One region of the Paenibacillus sp. FSL H8-0048 genome, then DNA from elsewhere that is predicted to be linked to it. Evidence: predicted binding sites of a transcription regulator. Region 1 holds the regulator's gene; the other holds the start of a gene.

Region 1 (11,359 bases):
CAAACCAGGAGACGGGACAGGCTCACTGGCGGATTTCGGCATCGGCTACCGGGAGACAGCGCTGACAGAAGAGGGGAAGGTCGACTGGGATGAGGTCGCCTTAGCGATAAATGACAAGACCAAGGTGATCGGAATCCAGCGTTCGCGCGGCTATGACTGGCGTTCGTCCTTCACGGTCGCTGAGATTGGCGAGATGGCAGCACGGGTAAAAGCCATTAAGCCGGATGTCATCGTATTCGTGGACAATTGCTACGGAGAATTCACCGAGACACTGGAGCCGCCGCAGGTTGGCGCTGATCTGGTAGCCGGTTCGCTGATCAAGAATCCCGGCGGCGGAATCGCCGAGACCGGCGGTTATATCTGCGGCCGCACAGATCTGGTGGAGCTGGCGGCATACCGCCTGACTGCCCCTGGAATCGGCGGTGAGGTGGGGGCGATGCTGGGCACGACACGCGGCCTGTATCAAGGTCTGTTCATGGCCCCGCATACAGTGGGACAAGCCGTGAAGGGCAGTATTTTCGCTGCGGCGGTGTTCCAGCGCTGCGGCTTCACCACTAAGCCTGCCTGGAATGAGCCGCGTACGGATCTGATCCAGGCGGTGGCTTTTGACGGACCCGAGCATCTGATTGCCTTCGTACAAGGTATCCAGCGCGCAGCAGCGGTAGACAGCCACGTCGTGCCTGAGCCTTGGGACATGCCGGGATATGAGCATCCAGTCATCATGGCGGCCGGGACCTTCATCCAGGGTGGAAGCCTGGAGCTGTCGGCAGATGCGCCCATCCGCGCCCCGTATATCGGGTATATGCAAGGCGGATTAACCTATTCCCATGTCAAATACGGGGTCTTGATGGCCTTGCAGAGTATGAGAGAGCGTAAGCTGCTGTAGTGCCTGTTCAACATAGAAGCTGTTAAGTTCATATATCAGGCTTGGAGAGGAGGGCGGACTTTGGAGGAAGCAACAGCTATTGAAAGCTTGCTGCAGAGAAAGCAGGAGAATGCAGCTCCGGTTGCTGTAATAATGTGTGGAGTAGCGGGATCGGGTAAGACGACCTTTGCGCTCAAGCTGGAGCAGGAGGGATTTGTCCGGCTGTCCATCGATGAGGATATCTGGAGCACCCATGGCCGTTATGGGATTGATTACCCTGAAGAGGCTTATGAAGCCTTCAAAGAGGAGTCGGAACACAAGCTGCGTAAGGAGTTAATAGAGCTGCTTGCCGGTAAGCGTCATGTTGTGGTGGATTTCAGCTTCTGGCAGAAGCGAAGACGTGACGAATACAAACAATTGATTGAGCAGCACGGCGGACTATGGGTCTTGGTTCATCTAAAGGTACAGCCGGTAGAGCTGCGCCGGAGGCTCCATATCCGCAGCGCACGGTTTGACGCCAATGCGGCATTCACTATTACAGTGGAGATTCTGACCCGTTTCCTGAACGGATTCGAGACGCCGGCGGGTGAAGGCGAATGGATCATTGAAGCATAACATGACATGAAGCAGGACACAGGAGCTGTATTGTTGAATATTGGCTTGCTGCAGCCTTCGCCGCAGCCTGTGATTTTGCGTGAGGATTGTTCTTTGTGATATACTTCGGGAAACCAAAGCCCATGCATTTGACCCTTGGATCTCTTAATCTCACAATGGGTGAAAGAAATCTTGTGAGAAAAACTCACATACCATTGACACGCCATATAAGGAAATGTACAATGAGATGAGAAAAAGATCATTGGAAGGTTGGATGAGTCATGGGTGATGAAATCCGCAGAAATATGGCATTATTTCCTATTGGAATCGTAATGAAGTTAACTGATCTATCCGCCAGACAAATTCGTTATTATGAGCAGCACAGCCTGATTGTACCTGCGCGTACCTCCGGCAACCAGCGTTTGTTCTCTTTTAATGATGTGGAACGTCTGCTTGAGATTAAGGCGTTGATTGAGAAGGGTGTTAATATTGCCGGCATCAAGCAGGTGATGAATCCTGTCTCGAAGGAATCTGAAGAAGCTACGGTTATTACCCCTGATACAGAGGTGAGACGTAGAGAGTTGTCTGATTCGCAGCTTCACCGTCTGCTGAAGCAGGAGCTGGTTTCCGGTAAAAGACCGGGACAAGTGTCTCTAATCCAAGGTGAGCTATCCCGGTTTTTTAATAAATAATATAGAGCTGTTGAAAGGGAGAGGGTAACGTGAGTTTTACTAAAGAAGATATTCTGCGCATTGCCAAGGACGAGAACGTCCGGTTTATTCGCCTGCAGTTCACCGATTTGCTGGGAACGATCAAGAATGTAGAGATTCCGGTAAGCCAGCTTGAAAAAGCACTCGACAATAAAATGATGTTCGATGGCTCTTCCATCGAAGGTTATGTGCGGATCGAAGAATCCGACATGTATCTGTATCCGGACCTGAGCACCTGGGTTATCTTCCCTTGGGTGACTGATAGCCGTGTGGCACGTCTGATTTGTGATGTGTACATGCCGGATGGCACGCCGTTTGCCGGAGACCCGCGCGGTATCCTCAAGCGTTGTCTGCAGGAAGCTGAAGAAATGGGCTTCACCGCTATGAATGTTGGACCAGAGCCGGAATTCTTCCTGTTCAGAACAGATGAGAAGGGCAATCCGACTACAGAGCTGAATGACCAGGGTGGTTATTTCGATCTCGCGCCGATGGATCTTGGGGAGAACTGCCGCCGCGAAATCGTATTGACACTGGAAGAAATGGGCTTTGAAATTGAGGCCTCCCACCATGAAGTGGCTTCCGGCCAGCATGAAATTGACTTCAAATATGCCGATGCCATCAAGGCAGCGGATCAGATTCAGACCTTCAAGCTTGTCGTGAAGACGGTAGCCCGCCATCACGGCCTGCATGCAACCTTTATGCCTAAGCCGCTGTTCGGTATGAACGGATCTGGTATGCACGCTCACCAATCCCTGTTCAAAGGCAAAGAGAATATGTTCTACGATGAGAGCGATAAGCTGGGCCTTAGCAAGACTGCCCGTTATTACATGGCGGGGATTCTGAAGCACGCACGTGCTTTTGCAGCGATCACTAACCCGACTGTCAACTCCTACAAACGTCTGGTGCCTGGCTATGAAGCACCTTGTTATGTGGCTTGGTCTGCAAGTAACCGCAGCCCGATGATCCGTATTCCGGCTTCGAGAGGACTCAGCACACGCGTAGAGGTTCGTAACCCGGACCCTGCAGCTAACCCTTACCTTGCACTCGCTGTTATGCTGAAGGCAGGTCTGGATGGAATCAAGCGTCAGCTAGATCTTCCAGCTCCTATCGACCGTAACATCTATGTGATGTCCGAAGAAGAGCGGATCGAAGAAGGCATCCCAAGTCTGCCAGCCGATCTGAAGGAAGCCCTGAACGAAATGATCCGCAGCCACGTGATCACAGAAGCCCTCGGCGAACACGCTCTGGCCCACTTCTACGAGCTGAAGGAAATCGAATGGGATATCTACCGCACCCAGGTTCACGAGTGGGAAAGAGATCAGTACATGACGCTTTACTAGGATACAGCAGCCCCCGGCGCGCATAGCGCCGGGGGCTTTTTTGTCCCTCGATTTTATAGGATTATACACCAAAAAGCGCCGTTCTTTTTAGGGAATGGCGCTTGCTCATGCTATTTAATATGTTTCATCGCTCTATGCTTGACTTTACAATTTTTTTGGCGGTAACTTGTGCTGGAAATGAATCATCACTTGCAGTATAGATCACTTCAACCGCATCACCCTTATTATAGTTAGAAGGAGTAATTTTATTTACCCAAATGGCCTGAGAGTAATCATTAGACTCCAGAACTTCCTTGTAATTCTTACCCAAATCATCTTCTTTCAACTGGGATATTACTAAAATCCTTTTGTTCTCTAAGTCTACTGTGTGTATAATCCCTTTAAAATGGATATCATCTTTGCTACAGGCAGTGACGAATAGCAAGAAAATAATAGTTAGAGTCCATTTTGTGATCGTGTTAGTTTTTCGAAACATAGGTGTTCTCCTTTGAACGGGTGCGACATTATTTTAAAAGGGGTTGAACAGATAAAGAATTCATTACATTACCGATATACGAATAAACAGCATTTCCGTTATACCGGCCCTTATTAATTCCCATTAACACAGTACTGTAATATGTTGGTGCACCACTATCACCAGGTGCAGATGTGTAACTAGCGGATCTTAATCCAGAAAAGCCTACACCATCAACACTATATGATACAGATTTACTTAATAATGTTCCACATGATACTGGATTAGTGGCTGATGAAGCTCCAGACATACAGACCATATTTCCTACAAAGTCGTTTGCTTGAACAGTATCAAAATATCCTGCTCTACTTGAAGAGGTATAAAGATCATTTGAATAGGATAGGCTTGTCGTTCCAATAACTGCAGCATCAACATTTCCTCCGTAGGTTCGTCCTCCCATACTGCCAACACCATTGGAACCTTGACTAAAGGAGTTTCCCGCTGAACCGCAGTGGGCAGCAGTAACAATGAAGTTGGATGTTAAAAATCCAATGCTACAGTAACCTCCAGTAGAATTGTTAATTATTTTTGTCCCTGCTTGAAGAGGATTGTATGTTGAATTTCTGTCAAGATCATCTGATACCACAGCGGAATTTCTTAAAGACAACATGTCAGCATTAAAGGTTTTTTCGAGTATAGATCTCTTTGTTTCATCAAAGTCCTTTATGCCCACCTGTACTTTTTGTTCTGCTAAGTCTACTAATGTGTCAGTTATTGTAACCCCATTGAAAGTAGTATCCATAAGAGAAATTAACTTATCATTAAGTTCATTTAATTCCTTTTCAGAATACTTTGCAATAAAGACATTTATTAAATGAGAGTCACCATATATATTTCTGAAATCAGATTCGTATTGATCTATATTAGTACTATTCTTTATACCTATATTAACAATTCCTCCAGACTTTTGGTCAATGAAAACAATCCCGTCTTTAGTGCGCTTATCTAGATAATCCTTAATTAGAGGCAGCTTTGTCGTTTGATGATTAATACGTTCTGTCAGACGTACTTCCTCGAGCTTTGTCATCCTAACTCCGAATTTAGAGTTAACCATTAGATTATCTTCCTTGGATTTGTTCTCAATAACTTTACTGATATCAGTGTCTAAACCGAATTGCTGTCTAAAAGAGAGTTCGTCGTTTGTGTAAGTATAAGGTTCGAAATTTGATGAAGCGCTTACATTTCCGGAGCACAAAAAAATAGTTGCGGTTAACATCAAAACAATTCTTACTTTCAGTTTCATAAGTCACCTCTAACTTTTTATTTTTTAGGAAATGAAAATAATAACTAAATTTTACTATTAAAACATGATGTTTCAATATGTATTTAGAAATTTTTTCCTTCATAATTTTAAAATGATGATAATTTTGATAAAATTTTAACAATGAGTACCAATTAACTAATTCGAGACAAAATCAGATGTTTAGGTTCTACAACAAGGAGTGCAATGCTTAGCCGAGAAGTTTACTTTCTTTCCATCGTCAATATGTACCGGGAGGTCGGATTCCAGTCGGTGGTTATATTGGTTTTCATTAGCATACAATCTAATATATACTTAACCATAATAGAAGGGAGTTAGGAGGGACGGCTTCAAACTGTATATAAAGCATGCTCATCATTACTGCGATTGCAAGGCGAAAGACAAGTATGATGAAAAATCTTACTCATAGGAGTAGCCAATGAAAATTACATATAAGGTTATCCTTGCCAAGATGCTCATCCTGGTGCTGGCCAGTTCGCAAGCAGGTGCTGAAGGGAGCGCTATTCCTGCGGAGACGAAGGAACGAATTATCGAGCAGTACAGGCTAGAATTGCTGGCTCAGACGGGTCCCAGTAGGGTTGGAATTGATTTTGAGATAAGCGGCTTGGGAGAAACTGATCTGTTTTTGTGGCTGGGCCGATTTATGGTGAATCCGGTCGGATGTATCATCTAGGAAATTCTGTAGTTGAGGGGGAAAAGAATGAATTCGCGTTATGATACGCCAAGTCATGCACGCAGAGTCCGCAGAAGATCGGGCGGTAAGTCGTTACTGGTTCTTATCCTTGTTCTGGTTGTGATGGCTGTTACGAATCCGGGGAAGGAAGCATTCAGTAAATATTCTGTAAAGAATCTGGAGAATACGCTAGATCAGGAAATAGGCGACGGAATTAGCAAGCTGGTAGCACAGCCTGTAATTGAGTCTTTAACCAAGAGGGATAATTACATTTTGTTCTCGGTATTCAGTGTACCGGATCTTAAAAATACCGATTTTTTTACCGGGGATGGCGGGGCCACAAAGAAGTATATAGGTTTGTTCAAAATCCTTTTTATCAAGCTGTAAATATGGTTTACATATTGTTCCATGACCCGGTATAATTAAATAGATGGTTGTCGGAATCTTTTATCATGGTTGTGGAACAAGGAGGAACGAAGTTGAATACGGCTTATAAAGTACTGTCCAGTGATGCTGATCTATTCGCTGCCGCACTGGCACAGGTACAGGTCTACGTCGTTCAGCTGGTTGACGGCAAACCGCATGTGATTGCTGATTATGCCGGACCTGTACAGAAATGGACACCGGAGTACATAGTACTGGCCGGAATGACTTATAGACGCGATGAATTTGAATTCCGGGTAAGGCTGAACAAAAAGTAAGCAGTTTACCTGCCCGCTGCCTTCAGCTCTAACATTACTGCCGAATCACACAAGCTTTGGAGCAATTCCTGGCATCTCTTATACTATCCAAGTGTAAAAGAGGTGTAAAGATGAGCCAAAGAGAACGTAACCGGATTCGCAGAGCCATTAATGTCCTGTTAACGCAGCGGGCTATCCTGCTCGAGAGACTGGAAGAAATCAATGAGAATCTGCGCAGAGTGCCTAGAGGTTCGCGGGCCAGAAGAGAGCTGCTGGCAGCCAGAGAATCGATCCGCGAGGCTATCCGTTTGAATACGGTGGCTATTCGTCTGTTGAGAAGTGTACTGTAGTCTGTATCCGCTCTAATTCATATGAATCGAAAGAACCCTTGGGCGCAATCTGGCGTCTCAAGGGTTTTTGTGATTTTTCTATTCCCGGATGGTAACACGGGTACCTATGGGAACGAGGGCGGCCAGGGTGAGAACGTCTGCGTTATACATGCGGATACAGCCATGGGAGACCATGTGGCCGATGGAAGCAGGATCATTGGTTCCGTGGATGCCGTAATGCGGCTTAGATAGACCCATCCAGAAGGCACCGAACGGGCCGCCCGGATTGGGCTGCTTGTTAATGATGGTGTATTCGCCTACAGGTGAGTCGGTTAACATTTTGCCGATGCCGACAGGGAAGCCTCTGGTGACAACGTCATTATCCAGCAGGTACAGCATGCGCTGAGACAGATCGACGATAATTCGATAATTGGGCATATAGATCAGCACTCCTTTGTAACAGGATATGTGCGGAGCTATGCAGCGGTTCACGGAAAAGTGGCCAAAAAGCCGAATGCGAACAAATGTTTGCATTCGGCTTTTTGGCCACTTCAGGAATACAAATGAACAGAAAACAGGCTGCTTCGCTTGGTGCGGAGCAGCCTGTTCTTAAGCGGGGAGTAAATTAGTGGATATCGCGGAATAATCCGATGACCCGTCCCAAAATCGTAACGCGGTTAAGGCGGAGAGGCTCGTACGCCGGATTCTCCGGCTGCAGCCTGATATGATCCCGTTCCTTGTAGAAGGTCTTCACAGTTGCTTCATCTTCTTCGGTCATCGCTACAACAATATCGCCATTGTCGGCAGTCTGCTGCTGGCGTACGATGACATAATCCCCGTTCATAATTCCGGCATCCACCATACTGTCACCAAGGACAGATAGCATAAATACCTTGTTATCGCCTACATAATGAGCAGGCAACGGGAAGTAATCCTCAATATTCTCTGTAGCTGTAATAGGAACACCAGCGGTAACCTTACCCACTACAGGGATGCGGGTAACGGTCTGGACGAATTGATGCACATTCTCTGAATCTTCCTGGCCGAGTAATTCAATCGCACGCGGCTTCGTAGGGTCACGGCGGATCAGGCCCTTCTTCTCAAGCCGGTCCAAGTGACCATGCACGGTAGAACTGGAGGCCAGGCCGACAGCCTCGCCAATCTCGCGGACGGACGGAGGATAACCCTTGCTGCGGACTTCATTACGTATAAATTCCAGGATCGCCAGCTGACGACTAGAAATCTTTGACATCGGTATCAACCCCATATACTATGTTTGGGAAAATTATAACATAGAACTTCCGTTCGTACAAACATAAGTTCTAAAATGAGAAAAATAAGAGAACGGAAATAAAGAGAACAATCGTTCCGAAAAAACTATTGATCGAAACACATGTTCGTGTTATATTATTTTCGAAAGCAAGAACATGTGTTTGGAGGATGATGATCATGTTAAAGTATAGTACCTACAACAGCATCTACAATAATGACGATATCAAGGTGTCCGCTCCCGGTAATCCAACTGCTCATACTAATGTAACCAAGATCAAGGAATCGGTTCTTCATAGTCTCGCTGCGCTATCATCACTATTCCGTCAGGTCAGCCTGATGAAGATGGTTCTGGTGCTGATGCTTGTTATTTCGGGATTTACTGTGGTGGGGAATGTTTTTGCCGGTTCGGTCTCTTCGCTGAAGCCGGATAAGCGGATCGTAGTCGAACGCGGAGATACCTTATGGAGTATTGCTGTAAGCAACAAACCTGAGGACATGAAGACTGCCGTATATATAGAAGGAATAATGAAGACGAATCATTTGGAGAACAGCGTCATTAAGGCCGGAGATATTCTGACTTTACCTTTATACTGAAGGAATGTGTCAGACTAATGATCGACTCGGAGAGCTTTCAGGGAGTAGACCTTGACAAGCTCTTTTTCTCATGGCAAAGTTAAAATGAATTTAGAGGGAGGGAAACGTATTGAATATTGACGAATTGGTCGCACGCATCAATGAATTGGCACGCAAAGCTAAGAACGGCGGCCTGAATGAAGAGGAACTGGCTGAACGTGCCAAGCTCCGCGAGATTTATCTGGGGAACATCCGCACTAACTTTCGGGCCCAGCTTGATACCATCGAAATTGTGGACAATCCGGAGCATGAAGAGGGCAACAACGGACTTAAGCATTAGCCGGTTGCCTTTTCATAGATAATACAGGATGACTAGGGGGAACTTACATGGCCCGTTCTTGGGAAAGAATGGTTCAACGCAACACGAAGCAAGTTAACCAGCAAAGAAAGAAGCAGGGGAAGGACTCCATTTACACTTCCAGTACTAAGACTGCTGCGAAAAGCATCGATATTTTTAAAGGCCGCAATATTGTATTCCCCGTTGTACTGATGCTGCTGGGCATCATGTTCTGGGTGGTCGGCTCAATTGACGAAGCCAAAGGAAGCGGAATTCTGGCTAACTGGCTGGGGGTAGTGCTGTACTTCCTGCTCGCTGCGCTGTTGTTCTTCCGCCGTCCGTTTCTTAAGGTTGAGCGTGCGCGTATCTCTACTATTAAATACAACCGCGAACGCTTCCTTGCTGCGGCGGATATTGAGAAAATCACTTTATCACGCAGTGTAGTAACCATTAAGTATAAGGGTAAGCGCAAGCAGTGGATTTTCTCCAAGCTGATTAACCGTTATGACACCGCTGCGATGGGGGAACGTCTGGAGCAGTTCGCGAAGAACAACAATATTGAACTTGTGCAGGAATAGGAAGACAGACCAGCATATAGGGAGTGGGAGAACTAATGCCGATTACCGCCGTACTATTTGACCTTGACGATACTCTGCTGTGGGATGACCGCAGCGTGGAAGAAGCCTTCCGTTATGCTTGTGAGGCTGCTGGAGATTCCGTTGATCCGCAGGAGCTGGAAGCTGCTGTACGCAGAGAAGCCCGTGCACTCTATGAATCCTATGAGACGTATCCGTTCACGAAGCTGATCGGTATTAACCCTTATGAAGCGCTGTGGGCGAACTTCACTGCCGGTGAACAGCCGGAGTTCCGTCAACTCGAACAGCTTGCCCCTGTCTACCGTAAGGAATCCTGGCGCCGCGGCCTCGCCGCACTCGGAGTAGAGGATGAAGCGCTGGCTGCACAGCTGGCTGACAAGTTCGCCGCTGAGCGCCGCAGCCGTCCCTATATCTATGAAGAGACGCTTCAGGTGCTGGACGAGCTGCGCGGTAAGGTGAAGCTGCTGCTGCTGACGAACGGCTGCCCGGCACTTCAGCAGGAGAAGCTGGACGGTGTGCCGGAGCTTACTCCGTATTTTGACCATGTTGTGATTTCGGGAAGCTTCGGCAAAGGGAAGCCGGACAAGGGAATCTTCGAGCACGCGCTCGGACTGTTGGATATTGCTCCAGAGCAAGGGATCATGGTGGGCGATAAGCTTACGACAGATATTCTTGGCGGATTGTCTGCCGGACTGACCACGGTTTGGATCAACCGAAATGCGAAAGCATCGGACCCGGAGATTACGCCGGATTACCAGATCAGCCATCTCTCCGAGCTTCTGCCGCTGGTAGACACCCTGTAATTGAATTCTATGAAGCCAGTATCCTATTTAGTGGGTATTGGCTTTTTTATATAGATATGACTATTCTCATATTAACAAGTGAATCATGCAGCTTCTTTAAGGCAAATTGAATAAAATGTGTATAATAAGGAGAGCAGCGATCTGACTTTCATTGTAATATAAAAATGATATGTTTCATGAATGAAGAAAAATCTACCTATGAACCGGGAGGACTTCAGATGATGAAGCCAAGGATGCGCAGGGGACTTATATGCATATTGATGGGGATAACGCTAGCCGGATGCTCGGGGAATAAGGAAGATGAGATGACGATGCAGATGCATGGTGCGGCCAATTCCTCCATGTCACCGATTAAGGTGGAGCTGAGCTGGACCCCGGAAGAAGTAACCGCAGGGACGGCAGTCAGCTTCAAGGCTGTGGTGACACAGGACGGTGAACCGGTAGATGACGCTAGAGAAGTAATGTTTGAGGTCAATGAGGCCGCAGATAAGACCAAGAAGGTTGAAATCAAGGGTGAAAGTGCCGGAGAAGGGGCTTATGTGGGGGAACATACCTTTGATGAGGCGGGCGAATTCAGCGTCACTTCACATGTGACTGCCCGGACGCAGCATTCCATGCCAAGCAAGAAACTTGTTGTAGCGCCGTAATAGAAATGAAATCAATAGAAATACAAATAATGCAGGGTGGAAAGGAAGGCTTTCCGAAATCCCTTTATTCTGCTAAAATTACTCTAATGTTTCACTGGGGGGATGGAAAGTGGCTAAATACACACTTGCTGAGAGCTTGCAGCAGCGCATATTGATACTGGATGG
Region 2 (11,359 bases), 130 kb from region 1:
ATCAAAGAGCTGTGGGATGTCGGAACGGATGATGAGAAGCATACCATTGCCGGACTCATGGTCAAACTGGCGAAGAAAAACGCATAGGTACGCAGAAGAAGCTCCCCTAGCGGGAGCTTTTCTGCAATTATTACAATCGTGTCCTTGCCTTTCAATTTTTTTTTCTATATCATTAACATGACCCGTGTATCTGAAACAACATGCAGGGAAAAGGAATCTATGAGGTGCGCACAAGTGGAATATAAACAATGGTATATGGAGTATAAGATACATAAGAACAGACCCGGTCTGTTAGGCGACATCGCTTCTATGCTGGGGATGCTGGAAGTCAATATTCTGACGATTAACGGCGTAGAAGGCAAGACGCGCGGAATGCTGCTGGAAACCAGCGACGATGAGAAGATCATGCTGATGGGCGAGATGCTCAAGAAAGTTGATAATATAACGGTTACGGCACTCCGTACACCGCGGCTTGTCGACCGGCTGGCCGTCCGGCATGGACGGTATATCGACCGTGATTCGGATGACCGCAAGACCTTCCGCTTCACCCGCGATGAGCTCGGGCTGCTGGTGGATTTCCTGGGTGAGCTGTTTAAGAGGGAAGGCAATCAGGTTATAGGACTACGTGGCATGCCGCGGGTAGGCAAGACAGAATCGATTATTGCCGGCAGTGTCTGTGCGATGAAGCGCTGGACGTTTGTCTCCTCTACGCTGCTGCGCCAGACCGTCCGCAGCCAGCTCGCTGAAGACGAGATGAATCCGCATAATGTATTTATCATTGACGGGATCGTCAGCACCATCCGCTCAAACGAGAAGCATTATAACCTGCTGCAGAATGTCATGAGTATGGCAAGCACCAAGGTGATTGAGCATCCTGATATTTTTGTGCGGGAGTCCGAATTCACCTTCGATGACTTCGATATTATTATTGAGCTGCGCAACGCACCGAACGAAGAGATATTGTACGAGTCGTTTACGACAAGCTACAGTGAAGATCTTTAATATATTTCATTTAGAGCATTGCTCACACAACATTCAGGAGGTGATGGTATGTCGGAACTGGGCCGGCATTTGAAGGAGGCTCGTCTGCAAAAGGGGATGAGTCTTGATGATGTCCAGGAAGTAACAAAGATCCGTAAAAAATATTTGGAAGCCATCGAAGCAGGGGATTATAAAGTGCTTCCGGGCAGCTTTTATGTCCGGGCCTTTATCAAAACCTATGCCGAGGCGGTCGGTGTTAACCCGGATGAGCTGATGGAGGAGCATGGCAATGTGCCTGCCGCTCCCGTCGATACTACCATGGAGACCGTAATTCAGAAGCGGAGCCGAAAGCCTGAAACGGAGCGTAATGCCAAGTGGCTGCCGACCTTGCTGATGTGGACCTTCCCGGTGCTGATCCTGGTAGTCATCTACCTATATGCTTCTTCCACGATAAATGATTCGGGGCCGAAGAAAGCGGATAACGCAAGCCTGACTGAGGCAACGCAAGATCCGGCCAAGGTGAAGCCTTCACCTACGGCCGCTGGCGGGGGAGCAGTGCCCTCTGCGACAGCGGATGCGGCAGCTACAGCTGATGCAGGAGCCGCAGCTACTACTGCGCCTTCTGCAACTCCAGAGCCGTCTCCATCGGCTTCTCCGGGAGCGGTCACAGTTACTCAGGACCGTAAATCAGGCAAGACGACGATCTATAAGGTCTCCGCGCCTGCTGGAAGCCAAGTTCAGGTCGTGATTGCCTCCACCGGAGTCAGTTGGCTTGAAGTGTACAAGGGTGAGAACTCCAAGGGGGAGAAGCTCAGCTTCGGGAACACCAAGGCCGGCGATAATCTCAGCTTCACGCTGGACAGCCAAGGCATGTATATCAAGTCAGGCTATTCACCGGCTACGGCAATTTCGGTTAACGGACAGGCGATCACCGACGGCAAAACCTCCTCTCGTCTGCTGCTTGAACTGGATAACGGGACTGACGGCGCTACTGGCGGGAGTACTACCGGAGAATAGTACATCCCATGTATAGTCTTTGGCGGATTGGAGAACCTAGAAGTGTTTAACAGTTCTCTCGCCAAAGTGAGGTGTATTCTCTCATGACCGTCAGCTGGATTGTAACAGGGCTTGGCATTATTGTCAGTCTCCTGGGGTATTATTTAACACCGGGCGCCTGGGGATATGGCATTCTGGGCTTTGGACTGGCACATGTTCTGCTGGGGATTCTGGATATGTTCCGGGCTCCTGCACGCAGCAGATAATATCTAGAGGTGAGCGTCTCCCGGACAGGTTCCGGGAGGCGTGTTTTTAGGTGCAAATATAAGAATTTATATGTTCACGCTATAAATTATCCTTCTATTTCTCGCTGAAACGTTACCGTCCTTACAAAGGACGGAATGCCGTTTTCACTTGACTCTTTTCCAGTATTAGACTTAGCAGCGCCTATCTCATATAATAGGAACAGACTAATTGTAACTAAAGGATGTGGAACCATGAGTTCAGAAAGTTCATTTGATATCGTATCCAAGATGGATATGCAGGAGCTGACCAATGCGGTTCATCAGACCGAGAAGGAAATCGAGAACCGGTTTGATTTCAAGAACAGCAAGAGCAGTCTGAAGCTGGAGAAGGATGCGCTTGTCATTGCCTCTGAGGATGAATACAAGCTGAATGCAGTAATCGATATCCTCCAGACCAAGATGGTGAAGCGGGGAATCACGCTAAAGAATATGGATTTCGGCAAAGTGGAGCCGGCTTCGCTCGGCACAGTGCGCCAGCGGCTGGGACTGCGGCAAGGAATAGACCAGGAGAACGCGAAGAAGATCAATATTTTGATCCGCGATTCCAAGCTGAAGGTCAAGAGCACGATTCAGGGTGATCAGATTCGTGTGACCGGCAAGAGCCGCGACGACCTCCAGCAGATTATTCAGCTTTTACGCAAGGCTGATTTGCCGCTTGATTTACAGTTTAACAATTTAAAGTAAGATCATGTGCCCCGCAGTGTATACTTACCTTACTTGCGGGGTGCTTCATGTTTTTTTGACACTTATTTATGGCTATAATATACTAGCTAAGCAGTTTTGAAGAACATGCTGGAATAACGGATTCGTATGGACTAGGGGAGGAACCTTCAGTGAATTTACCCAACCGCATCACATTAGCGCGTATTTGCCTTATCCCAATCATGATGTTTTTTCTGCTGGTGGACTTCAGCTTCTATCCGGAACCGATACATTGGGGCTCCTTTCAGCTTTCAATTAATCACTTGGTAGCGGCAGTTATTTTTCTGCTGGCAGCCAGTACCGATGGAATTGACGGTTACATAGCCAGAAAATATAACATGGTCACCAATCTGGGTAAGCTGCTCGATCCCTTAGCGGATAAGCTGCTGGTCTCAGCCGTACTGATCTCATTGGTTGAGCTGGGAAGATGCGATTCCTGGATTGCCATTGTCATCATCAGCCGTGAGTTTGCCGTGACCGGACTGCGCCAGGTGGCACTATTGGAAGGGAAGGTAGTGGCTGCAAGCAAGTGGGGTAAGGTAAAAACAGTGATTCAGATTGTTGCCATTTCACTGCTGCTGCTTAACAACTTCCCGTTCCAGTTCGTCAGCATCCCCGTGGATGACATTGCAATCTGGGCTGCAGCCATCATTACCATTTACTCTGGCATTGATTATTTCGTGAAGAATAAGGAGCTGCTGGATTTGAACAAAGCCTGAGATGCTGAAACAGGCTAAGCCTTGCAGGATACCTACAATCAGGAGGAGAACGTCAGCTATGAAAGCAGAGATAATTGCCGTTGGAACAGAACTTTTACTTGGACAAATCGTGAACAGCAATGCCCAGTTTCTATCGGTAGAGCTGGCTGCATTAGGCATTGACGTTTATTTTCAGACCGTTGTGGGAGATAACAAAAACCGTCTGCTGGAAGCGATCCGGATTGCTCAGAGCCGGGCGGATGTTATATTATTCACCGGCGGCATCGGTCCGACCGAGGATGATCTGACCAAGGATGCGCTGGCTGCGGCGCTTGGCCGGACCCTGCACATCGACCAGCTGGCCATGGATCATGTGCAGCGCTTCTTCGATGACCGCAAGATTGTAATGACTGAGAATAACCGCAAGCAGGCGCTTGTCATTGAAGGGACGACCCCATTGTCCAATGATACCGGCCTTGCGGTAGGAATTGCTTTTGCAGAAGAGGGCAAATATTATATTGTGCTGCCGGGCCCGCCCCGGGAGATGAAGCCGATGTTCACGGATAAGGCCAAGCCATGGCTTCAGCAGCATGCACTTACTAGTGAAATGCCGCTCTACTCGAAGATGCTTAAGTTCGCCGGGATTGGCGAGTCGCTGCTGGAGGACAAGCTGATTGATCTGATCCGCAGCCAGAGCGATCCTACGATTGCCCCGTATGCCAAGGAAGGCGAAGTGACCGTGCGCATCTCTACCAAAGCGCCGTCCGAGCGGGAAGCTATGGTTAAGCTTGATGCACTTGAGAAGAAGATTGCTGCTATTCTGCCGGAGAATCTGTATGCCAACATTGATGTGCCGCTGGAGCAGCTGATTGTGGACTGGATGGCGGATGCGGGGCTGACGCTGAGTGCTGCCGAGAGCTGTACGGGCGGGCTGCTGATGGAGAGCATTACGAATATCCCGGGCAGCGCCTCCATGTTTGCCGGGGGCATCGTCTGTTATTCCAATGATATTAAGAAGAAACTGCTGAATGTGCCTTCCGCTATGCTTGAAGGCCCGGATGCCCCGGGAGCGGTGAGCCGCGAGGTGGCGGAGGTGCTGGCTGAGCAGGTGCGTATGATCGGTGACACGGACTTCGGCTTATCGGTTACCGGTGTAGCCGGTCCGGGATATTCCGAGCGTAAGCCGGTCGGACTTGTGTTCGTGGGTCTGGCTGAGCGGGGCTGCAAAACAGAGGTATATGAGCTGAATCTGAAGGGCAGCCGTGAGAACATCCGCCTGCGCACAGTCAAGGCGCTGCTGTACCGTTTGTGGCGACGGCTGGAAGAACGCAAGGTAGCCACTCCGCTGGAAGGCTCGGCCTTGCAATAACGGTTCAAGGCAGTATATAATTTAGGTATGCGGAAGAACCGTGGCTTGAGCAATCATGCTGCGGTTTTTTGTTTTATATCAGGTATAACAAATTATCCTATGATTGTTCCTGTTTACGTAAGAAGCGGAAGAGAAGCTGCCTGCTAAGTCCTTGCATCCGGAAGGAGGTTAGTATCTTACAATAAAAGGGAGTATTATCCCTGGGAGCAAAAAAAACGAATGTATGTTCTAAAAAAGACTTGGCAAGACCTTCAAAACACGTTATTATAATACTATAAACAGTGAAGGAAGTGGTCTGATTGTCAGATCGTCGTGCAGCGCTTGATATGGCGCTTCGTCAAATAGAAAAACAATTCGGTAAAGGTTCGGTAATGAAACTGGGAGAATCCACTCACATGAAAGTGGAAGTTGTACCTAGCGGATCTTTGGCACTTGATATTGCACTAGGTATTGGCGGACTTCCCAAAGGACGTATTATTGAAGTATATGGACCGGAATCTTCCGGTAAGACGACGGTTGCCCTTCATGCGATTGCTGAAGTACAGAAGCAGGGCGGACAAGCTGCCTTCATCGATGCTGAGCATGCGCTTGATCCTAAGTATGCTAAGGCGCTTGGTGTTAACATTGATGAACTGCTGCTGTCCCAGCCTGATACAGGTGAACAGGCCCTGGAAATCGCTGAAGCGCTTGTACGCAGTGGAGCAGTAGACATCATTGTAGTTGACTCTGTAGCAGCACTGGTACCAAAGGCAGAAATTGAAGGCGACATGGGTGATTCCCACGTAGGCTTGCAGGCCCGTCTGATGTCTCAGGCATTGCGGAAGCTGTCAGGTGCCATCAACAAATCCAATACCATTGCGATCTTCATTAACCAGCTTCGTGAGAAGATCGGCGTAATGTTCGGTAACCCTGAGACCACTCCGGGTGGACGCGCTCTGAAATTCTACTCCTCGGTCCGTCTGGATGTGCGCCGGGTAGAGAGCATCAAGATGGGTAACGATGTCGTGGGTAACCGCACGAAGATCAAGGTTGTGAAGAACAAGGTAGCGCCTCCGTTCAAGCAAGCGGATGTAGATATCATGTACGGCGAAGGAATCTCCAGAGAAGGAAGCCTTGTGGATATCGGTACAGAGATGGATATCGTTAACAAGAGCGGTGCCTGGTATTCCTATGAAGGCGAACGTCTGGGTCAAGGACGTGAGAATTCCAAGCAGTTCCTGAAGGAACATCAGGATATTGCCCTGCTGATCGAGAATAAGATCCGTGAGGCCAGCAACCTGACAACTCTGGTTGAGGCGCCATCTGAAGCAGATGTGGCTGCGGAGCAAGAGGAAGAAGAAAAGCTGTTGCTTGAGATCGAGTAATTAACTACTCGTCTACTTCTAATTGAATAATGAAGTCAAGATGGATAGGCGCCCTGTGAGGATATAACAGGGTGCCTTTTCGCAAGTGATCAATAATAAGCGTAAAGGATATTAGTAAAAAGCTTCTATATTATTTCCAGCTTAACGAGGTGATTGGCAGGATGGTTATACAATTGGATGAGGAATTCGAAGAACAGGATGAGCAGGTGCTGGCGGATTTCCCGGCAGATCAAGAACTGGTAATTACACGGGTAGAGCGGATCAAGAAGTCTAACTATCGTTATCTGATTCATTTCGGAGACTACAACATGACTGTACATGAAGATGTCATGATTAAATACCGTATGATTACCGGGAGTACTTTTGTCAAAGCGGATCTGGAGAATATTGTTGCCGCAGACGAGCGCCAGCGGGCATATGTGGAGGGGCTTAGGTATCTGGAGCGCAAGCCCAGAACCGCACAGGAGATGGCCCGCCGTTTAAGGGAGAAGGAAATAGGGGAGACTGTTATTTCCGAAGTTCTGCTCCGTCTGCAGGAGGAACGTCTGCTGGATGATCCCTTGTACGCCAAGCAGTGGGCGGAGCAGCGGATTGTGAACCAGCGTAAGGGCAAGATGTGGATCAGGCAGGAGCTGCGGGAGAAGGGCATTGATAAGTCGCTGATTGCGGAAGCACTGGATGAGATCACACCCGAGCAGGAGCTGGATAGCGCGCTGCAGACCGGACGGAAGAAGTGGAATACGATCCGGGGAGATGTGAACGACAAACGCCGGAAGACAGGGGCGTTCCTGATGCGCCGGGGATTCTCAGGGGAAATGGTGCGCCAGGTGATCGGGATTTTGCGGGATGAGCAGGATTCTGAGGGGGAAGAAGAGGAGTTTTACTTCCCGGATTGATTCTCTTGACTTTAATGCGGTTATCGACTCTCTTGACAAGGTCTTTTTATAAATAATAAAATATAACATGAATCGGCATAAACTAAGAATCCTTTTTCCTTCCCAAAAAGCAGACTCTTATGTTCCGGTTCGCGTACAACTCATATGAAATGTAATCGCCGGATAAGGCGGGCAATGTGCATGTGCAGCATGTGCAGTATGGCAATCGGTGTATTACCGGTTTTTTGTATGGTGATGAACGGATAGTTTAACAACTGCACAAATACCCAAGGGACGCACCTTGGAGGATATCAACGAGGAGGTGAACAGATGGAACCATTGATCTGGGTCATTATCGTTCTCGTTGTAGCTGCAGCATTCTTTGGATTCGGTTATTTTATTCGTAAATCCCTTGCAGAAGCTAAGATTTCCAGCGCAGAGAAAGAAGCCGTAGTCATCGTGGAGAACGCGAAGAAAGAGGCGGAGGCGCTGAAGAAGGAAACGGTACTCGAAGCTAAGGACGAAGTTCATAGAATCCGTACCGAAGCTGAGAAAGAAACTCGTGAACGTCGGAATGAAATCCAACGGCAAGAGCGACGTTTGCTGCAAAAGGAAGAATCGCTGGATAAAAAAATGGAATCGCTTGAACGAAAAGAAGAACAAGTAGCTAACAAAGAGAAACGAATTGATGAAACCCAACAGCAAATTGATGTGATTTACAAGAATCAGGTTACTGAACTGGAGCGTATCTCCAATCTGAGCATCGATGATGCCAGAAGTATCATTCTCAGCAATGTAGAACAGGAAGTTCGCCATGAAACTGCTCAGATGATCAAGGAAATCGAACAGCAGGCTAAGGAAGAAGCGGACAAGAAAGCCCGTGAGATTATCACCTTGGCGATTCAACGCTGTGCGGCTGATCATGTGGCGGAAACTACGGTATCTGTCGTTACCTTGCCGAATGAAGAGATGAAGGGCCGGATTATCGGTCGTGAAGGCCGGAATATCCGTGCGCTGGAGACTCTGACCGGGATTGATCTTATTATTGATGATACGCCGGAAGCGGTTATTCTGTCAGGATTTGATCCGATCCGCCGCGAAGTGGCCCGTACGGCACTCGAGAAGCTGGTGGCAGACGGACGTATCCATCCTGCACGTATTGAAGAAATGGTGGAGAAATCCCGCAAAGAAGTGGATGAACGGATTCGCGAATACGGTGAACAAGCTACCTTCGAGGTTGGCGTTCACGGTCTGCACCCGGATCTGATCAAAATTCTGGGCCGCCTGAAATTCCGCACGAGCTACGGTCAAAACGTACTGAAGCACTCCATGGAGGTTGCTTATTTGACTGGACTTATGGCCGGTGAGCTTGGGGAAGACATCGTGCTTGCAAAACGTGCCGGACTGCTGCATGATATCGGCAAAGCGCTTGATCATGAAGTGGAAGGTTCGCATGTTGAAATCGGCGTCGAACTGGCGAAGAAGTACAAGGAACATCCGGTGGTTATCAACAGTATCGCGTCCCATCATGGAGATTGCGAGGCTACCTCGGTTATTGCTATGCTGGTTGGAGCTGCTGACGCTTTGTCGGCTGCCCGTCCGGGTGCACGCCGTGAGACCCTGGAAACGTACATCAAACGTCTGGAGAAGCTGGAGGAAATTTCGGAGTCCTTCGAGGGTGTCGAGAAATCCTATGCCATTCAGGCGGGCCGCGAGGTTCGCGTAATGGTACAGCCTGAGAAGATTGATGATGCCGAAAGCTTCCGTCTGGCCCGCGATATTACGAAGATGATTGAGAGTGAGCTGGATTATCCGGGTCATATCAAGGTTACGGTAATCCGCGAGACACGCGCTGTAGAATATGCGAAATAAATAAGGAAATCGGCCCCCTTTCGGGGCCTTTTTTCTTGCGTGAAAGCCGTGAGCTGTTGGTATATCCATTCACACTGGAGCCTGCTGAACAATCTAATATGCTCTATCCTGCGCCACAAGCGGCGTTGAGTTTGGAATGAAGCAGAATAGGTGAAATTATACTTAAGCAGCGATTTATGGTGGGCAGAGCATACACAAACCAAAAATTTAGGAGGAGAAGATTATTAAAGTTTTATTTATCGGAGACATTGTAGGCAACACAGGCAGAAAAGCGCTGCGTGAAATGCTGCCTTCCCTGAAAAGCAAATATCAGCCGCATATCATTATTGCCAATGGTGAGAATGCCGCTGCCGGCAGAGGGATCACCGCTGCTATCGCTAACGAATTCTTTAACTGGGGTATCCACGGTATTACGATGGGCAATCACACCTGGGACAACAAGGATATCTTCGAGTTCATCGACGACGAGCCGCGGATCATCCGTCCGGCTAACTTTCCGCCGGGGACACCGGGCCGGGGATATACCGTTGTTAAGGGGAACGGTAAGCAGCTGGCGATTGTGAATCTGCAGGGCCGTACCTTTCTTCCGGCGATCGATGATCCGTTCCGGGTAGGCGAGGAGATTGTGGAGGAACTGCGCAGAGAGCATAAGTGCATTCTGGTGGATTTCCATGCAGAAGCAACCTCAGAGAAAATAGCGATGGGTTATTTTATGGATGGACTGGCTTCGATTGTGGTCGGTACACATACTCATGTGCAGAGCAATGATGATGTGATCCTGCCTGGAGGGACAGCGTATCTTACAGATGCGGGTATGGTTGGTTCAAGAGAAGGGATTCTGGGTATGGAAAAGGATGCGATCATCTATAAATTTACAACTCAGCTTCCCTCCCGGTTTGTAGTCGACGAAGGCAAATGGCAGCTGCATGGTCTATTCGCAGAACTTGATGAAGCTACAGGCAAAGCGACACGACTGGAGAAGATCCGGCTGCGTGAAGATGAATGGGTGATGAGCTAGAAGGTTTTCGTACAAATAGGTAATTCGGTAAGACTCATTTTGTTTTGGGTAAAGTGTGATATTTATTATATCGAAAAAGAGTATCTTTTGAACTATTTTCTCCGGAGAGGTCCGCAAAAAGAAGGAATTAATTCTTCTGAAGCGAATAACATCTACTGTAGTGGAAGAAGAACACCATCATTTTCCCAGGGGAGGTACTTACTATGGATGTATTAAAAGTATCAGCTAAATCCAATCCAAATTCCGTTGCTGGCGCATTAGCAGGTGTTCTTCGCGAACGTGGATCGGCCGAGCTACAAGCTATTGGAGCAGGAGCACTGAACCAGGCCGTTAAGGCCGTTGCCATCGCCCGGGGATTTGTCGCACCCAGCGGAGTGGACTTGATCTGTATTCCGGCTTTTACGGATATAGTGATTGATGGGGAAGACCGGACGGCAATTAAACTTATTGTAGAACCTAGATAACTCAAGTGAATCATTTAGATTAAGCCTGTTTACACTGTAAACAGGCTTTTTGCTGTGCTGACTGCTGCTTCAGTCAGGCGCATATACATGAAATAGACGCTGGGCCGTCAATAATTCATTCGGAAATTCAGCAGGTGAAGAAAGAAGGAGAGCGGACCTATGGTGGAGAACAGGAAGCTGAAGGTAGCGGATTTTCATTGTGATGCTCTGAGTAAGCTGCAGGCGAATCCAGGGATAGACTTCAGGAATGACCCCCGGCTGGATGTGACCGCAGAGCGGCTGGCAGAGGGGAATGTCGGACTGCAGGTTTTTGCCATCTACTTGTCTGCGGTGCGCGGAAGGGCCAAATTCGAGGATATTCTGGGGCAAATCGAGTGCTTTCATCAAAAGGTTGCTTGTCCTGGAGGGCTTCAGTGGCTGCGCTGGAAGGAAGAAGTGCAGGAAGGCAGCTTAACTGGACCGACCTATGGAATGCTCTCTCTGGAGGGCGTGGACGGTCTGGAAGGCAATCTGTTCTATGCCCAGTTATGCTTCGAGCTGGGTGTGCGTTGCCTGGGGATTACCTGGAACTATGCCAACTGGGCGGCGGACGGTGTGCTGGAGCGGCGGAACGGCGGTTTCACTGAGCATGGCCGGAAGCTGATCGACTGGTGCAACGGGAGCGGAATGCTGCTGGATGTGTCGCATTTGGCCCCGGCAGGCTTCTGGGAGCTGG

What was found. Region 1 encodes LexA, which represses DNA repair genes until DNA is damaged. Its sites were predicted from a motif close to CGAACATATGTTCG; they were not measured.
Region 2: recA (recombinase RecA) is a predicted target of LexA. The motif match lies at 5,268-5,281, and genes of this name have one in related genera.

Annotation. Positions count from the first base shown of each region.
Region 1 is NZ_JBBODF010000001.1:367,410-378,768, forward strand. Features, by position in the region: gene NSU18_RS01725 (methionine gamma-lyase family protein) at 1-886, shown strand, start outside; gene NSU18_RS01730 (AAA family ATPase) at 947-1,480, shown strand; gene NSU18_RS01735 (MerR family transcriptional regulator) at 1,741-2,151, shown strand; gene glnA (type I glutamate--ammonia ligase) at 2,181-3,509, shown strand; gene NSU18_RS01745 (DUF3221 domain-containing protein) at 3,634-3,984, opposite strand; gene NSU18_RS01750 (S1 family peptidase) at 4,013-5,266, opposite strand; gene NSU18_RS01755 (hypothetical protein) at 5,703-5,957, shown strand; gene NSU18_RS01760 (DUF4359 domain-containing protein) at 5,985-6,344, shown strand; gene NSU18_RS01765 (hypothetical protein) at 6,437-6,658, shown strand; gene NSU18_RS01770 (hypothetical protein) at 6,769-6,987, shown strand; gene NSU18_RS01775 (L,D-transpeptidase) at 7,066-7,404, opposite strand; gene lexA (transcriptional repressor LexA) at 7,592-8,218, opposite strand; gene NSU18_RS01785 (LysM peptidoglycan-binding domain-containing protein) at 8,416-8,832, shown strand; gene NSU18_RS01790 (DUF896 domain-containing protein) at 8,942-9,151, shown strand; gene NSU18_RS01795 (hypothetical protein) at 9,199-9,726, shown strand; gene NSU18_RS01800 (HAD family hydrolase) at 9,762-10,547, shown strand; gene NSU18_RS01805 (FixH family protein) at 10,808-11,194, shown strand.
Region 2 is NZ_JBBODF010000001.1:241,004-252,362, forward strand. Features, by position in the region: gene NSU18_RS01155 (DUF3243 domain-containing protein) at 1-87, shown strand, start outside; gene NSU18_RS01160 (DUF3388 domain-containing protein) at 235-1,002, shown strand; gene NSU18_RS01165 (RodZ domain-containing protein) at 1,051-1,998, shown strand; gene NSU18_RS01170 (hypothetical protein) at 2,082-2,243, shown strand; gene NSU18_RS01175 (YajQ family cyclic di-GMP-binding protein) at 2,475-2,966, shown strand; gene pgsA (CDP-diacylglycerol--glycerol-3-phosphate 3-phosphatidyltransferase) at 3,116-3,703, shown strand; gene NSU18_RS01185 (competence/damage-inducible protein A) at 3,762-5,051, shown strand; gene recA (recombinase RecA) at 5,351-6,415, shown strand; gene NSU18_RS01195 (regulatory protein RecX) at 6,577-7,311, shown strand; gene rny (ribonuclease Y) at 7,621-9,162, shown strand; gene NSU18_RS01205 (TIGR00282 family metallophosphoesterase) at 9,386-10,180, shown strand; gene NSU18_RS01210 (stage V sporulation protein S) at 10,384-10,644, shown strand; gene NSU18_RS01215 (dipeptidase) at 10,804-11,359, shown strand, end outside.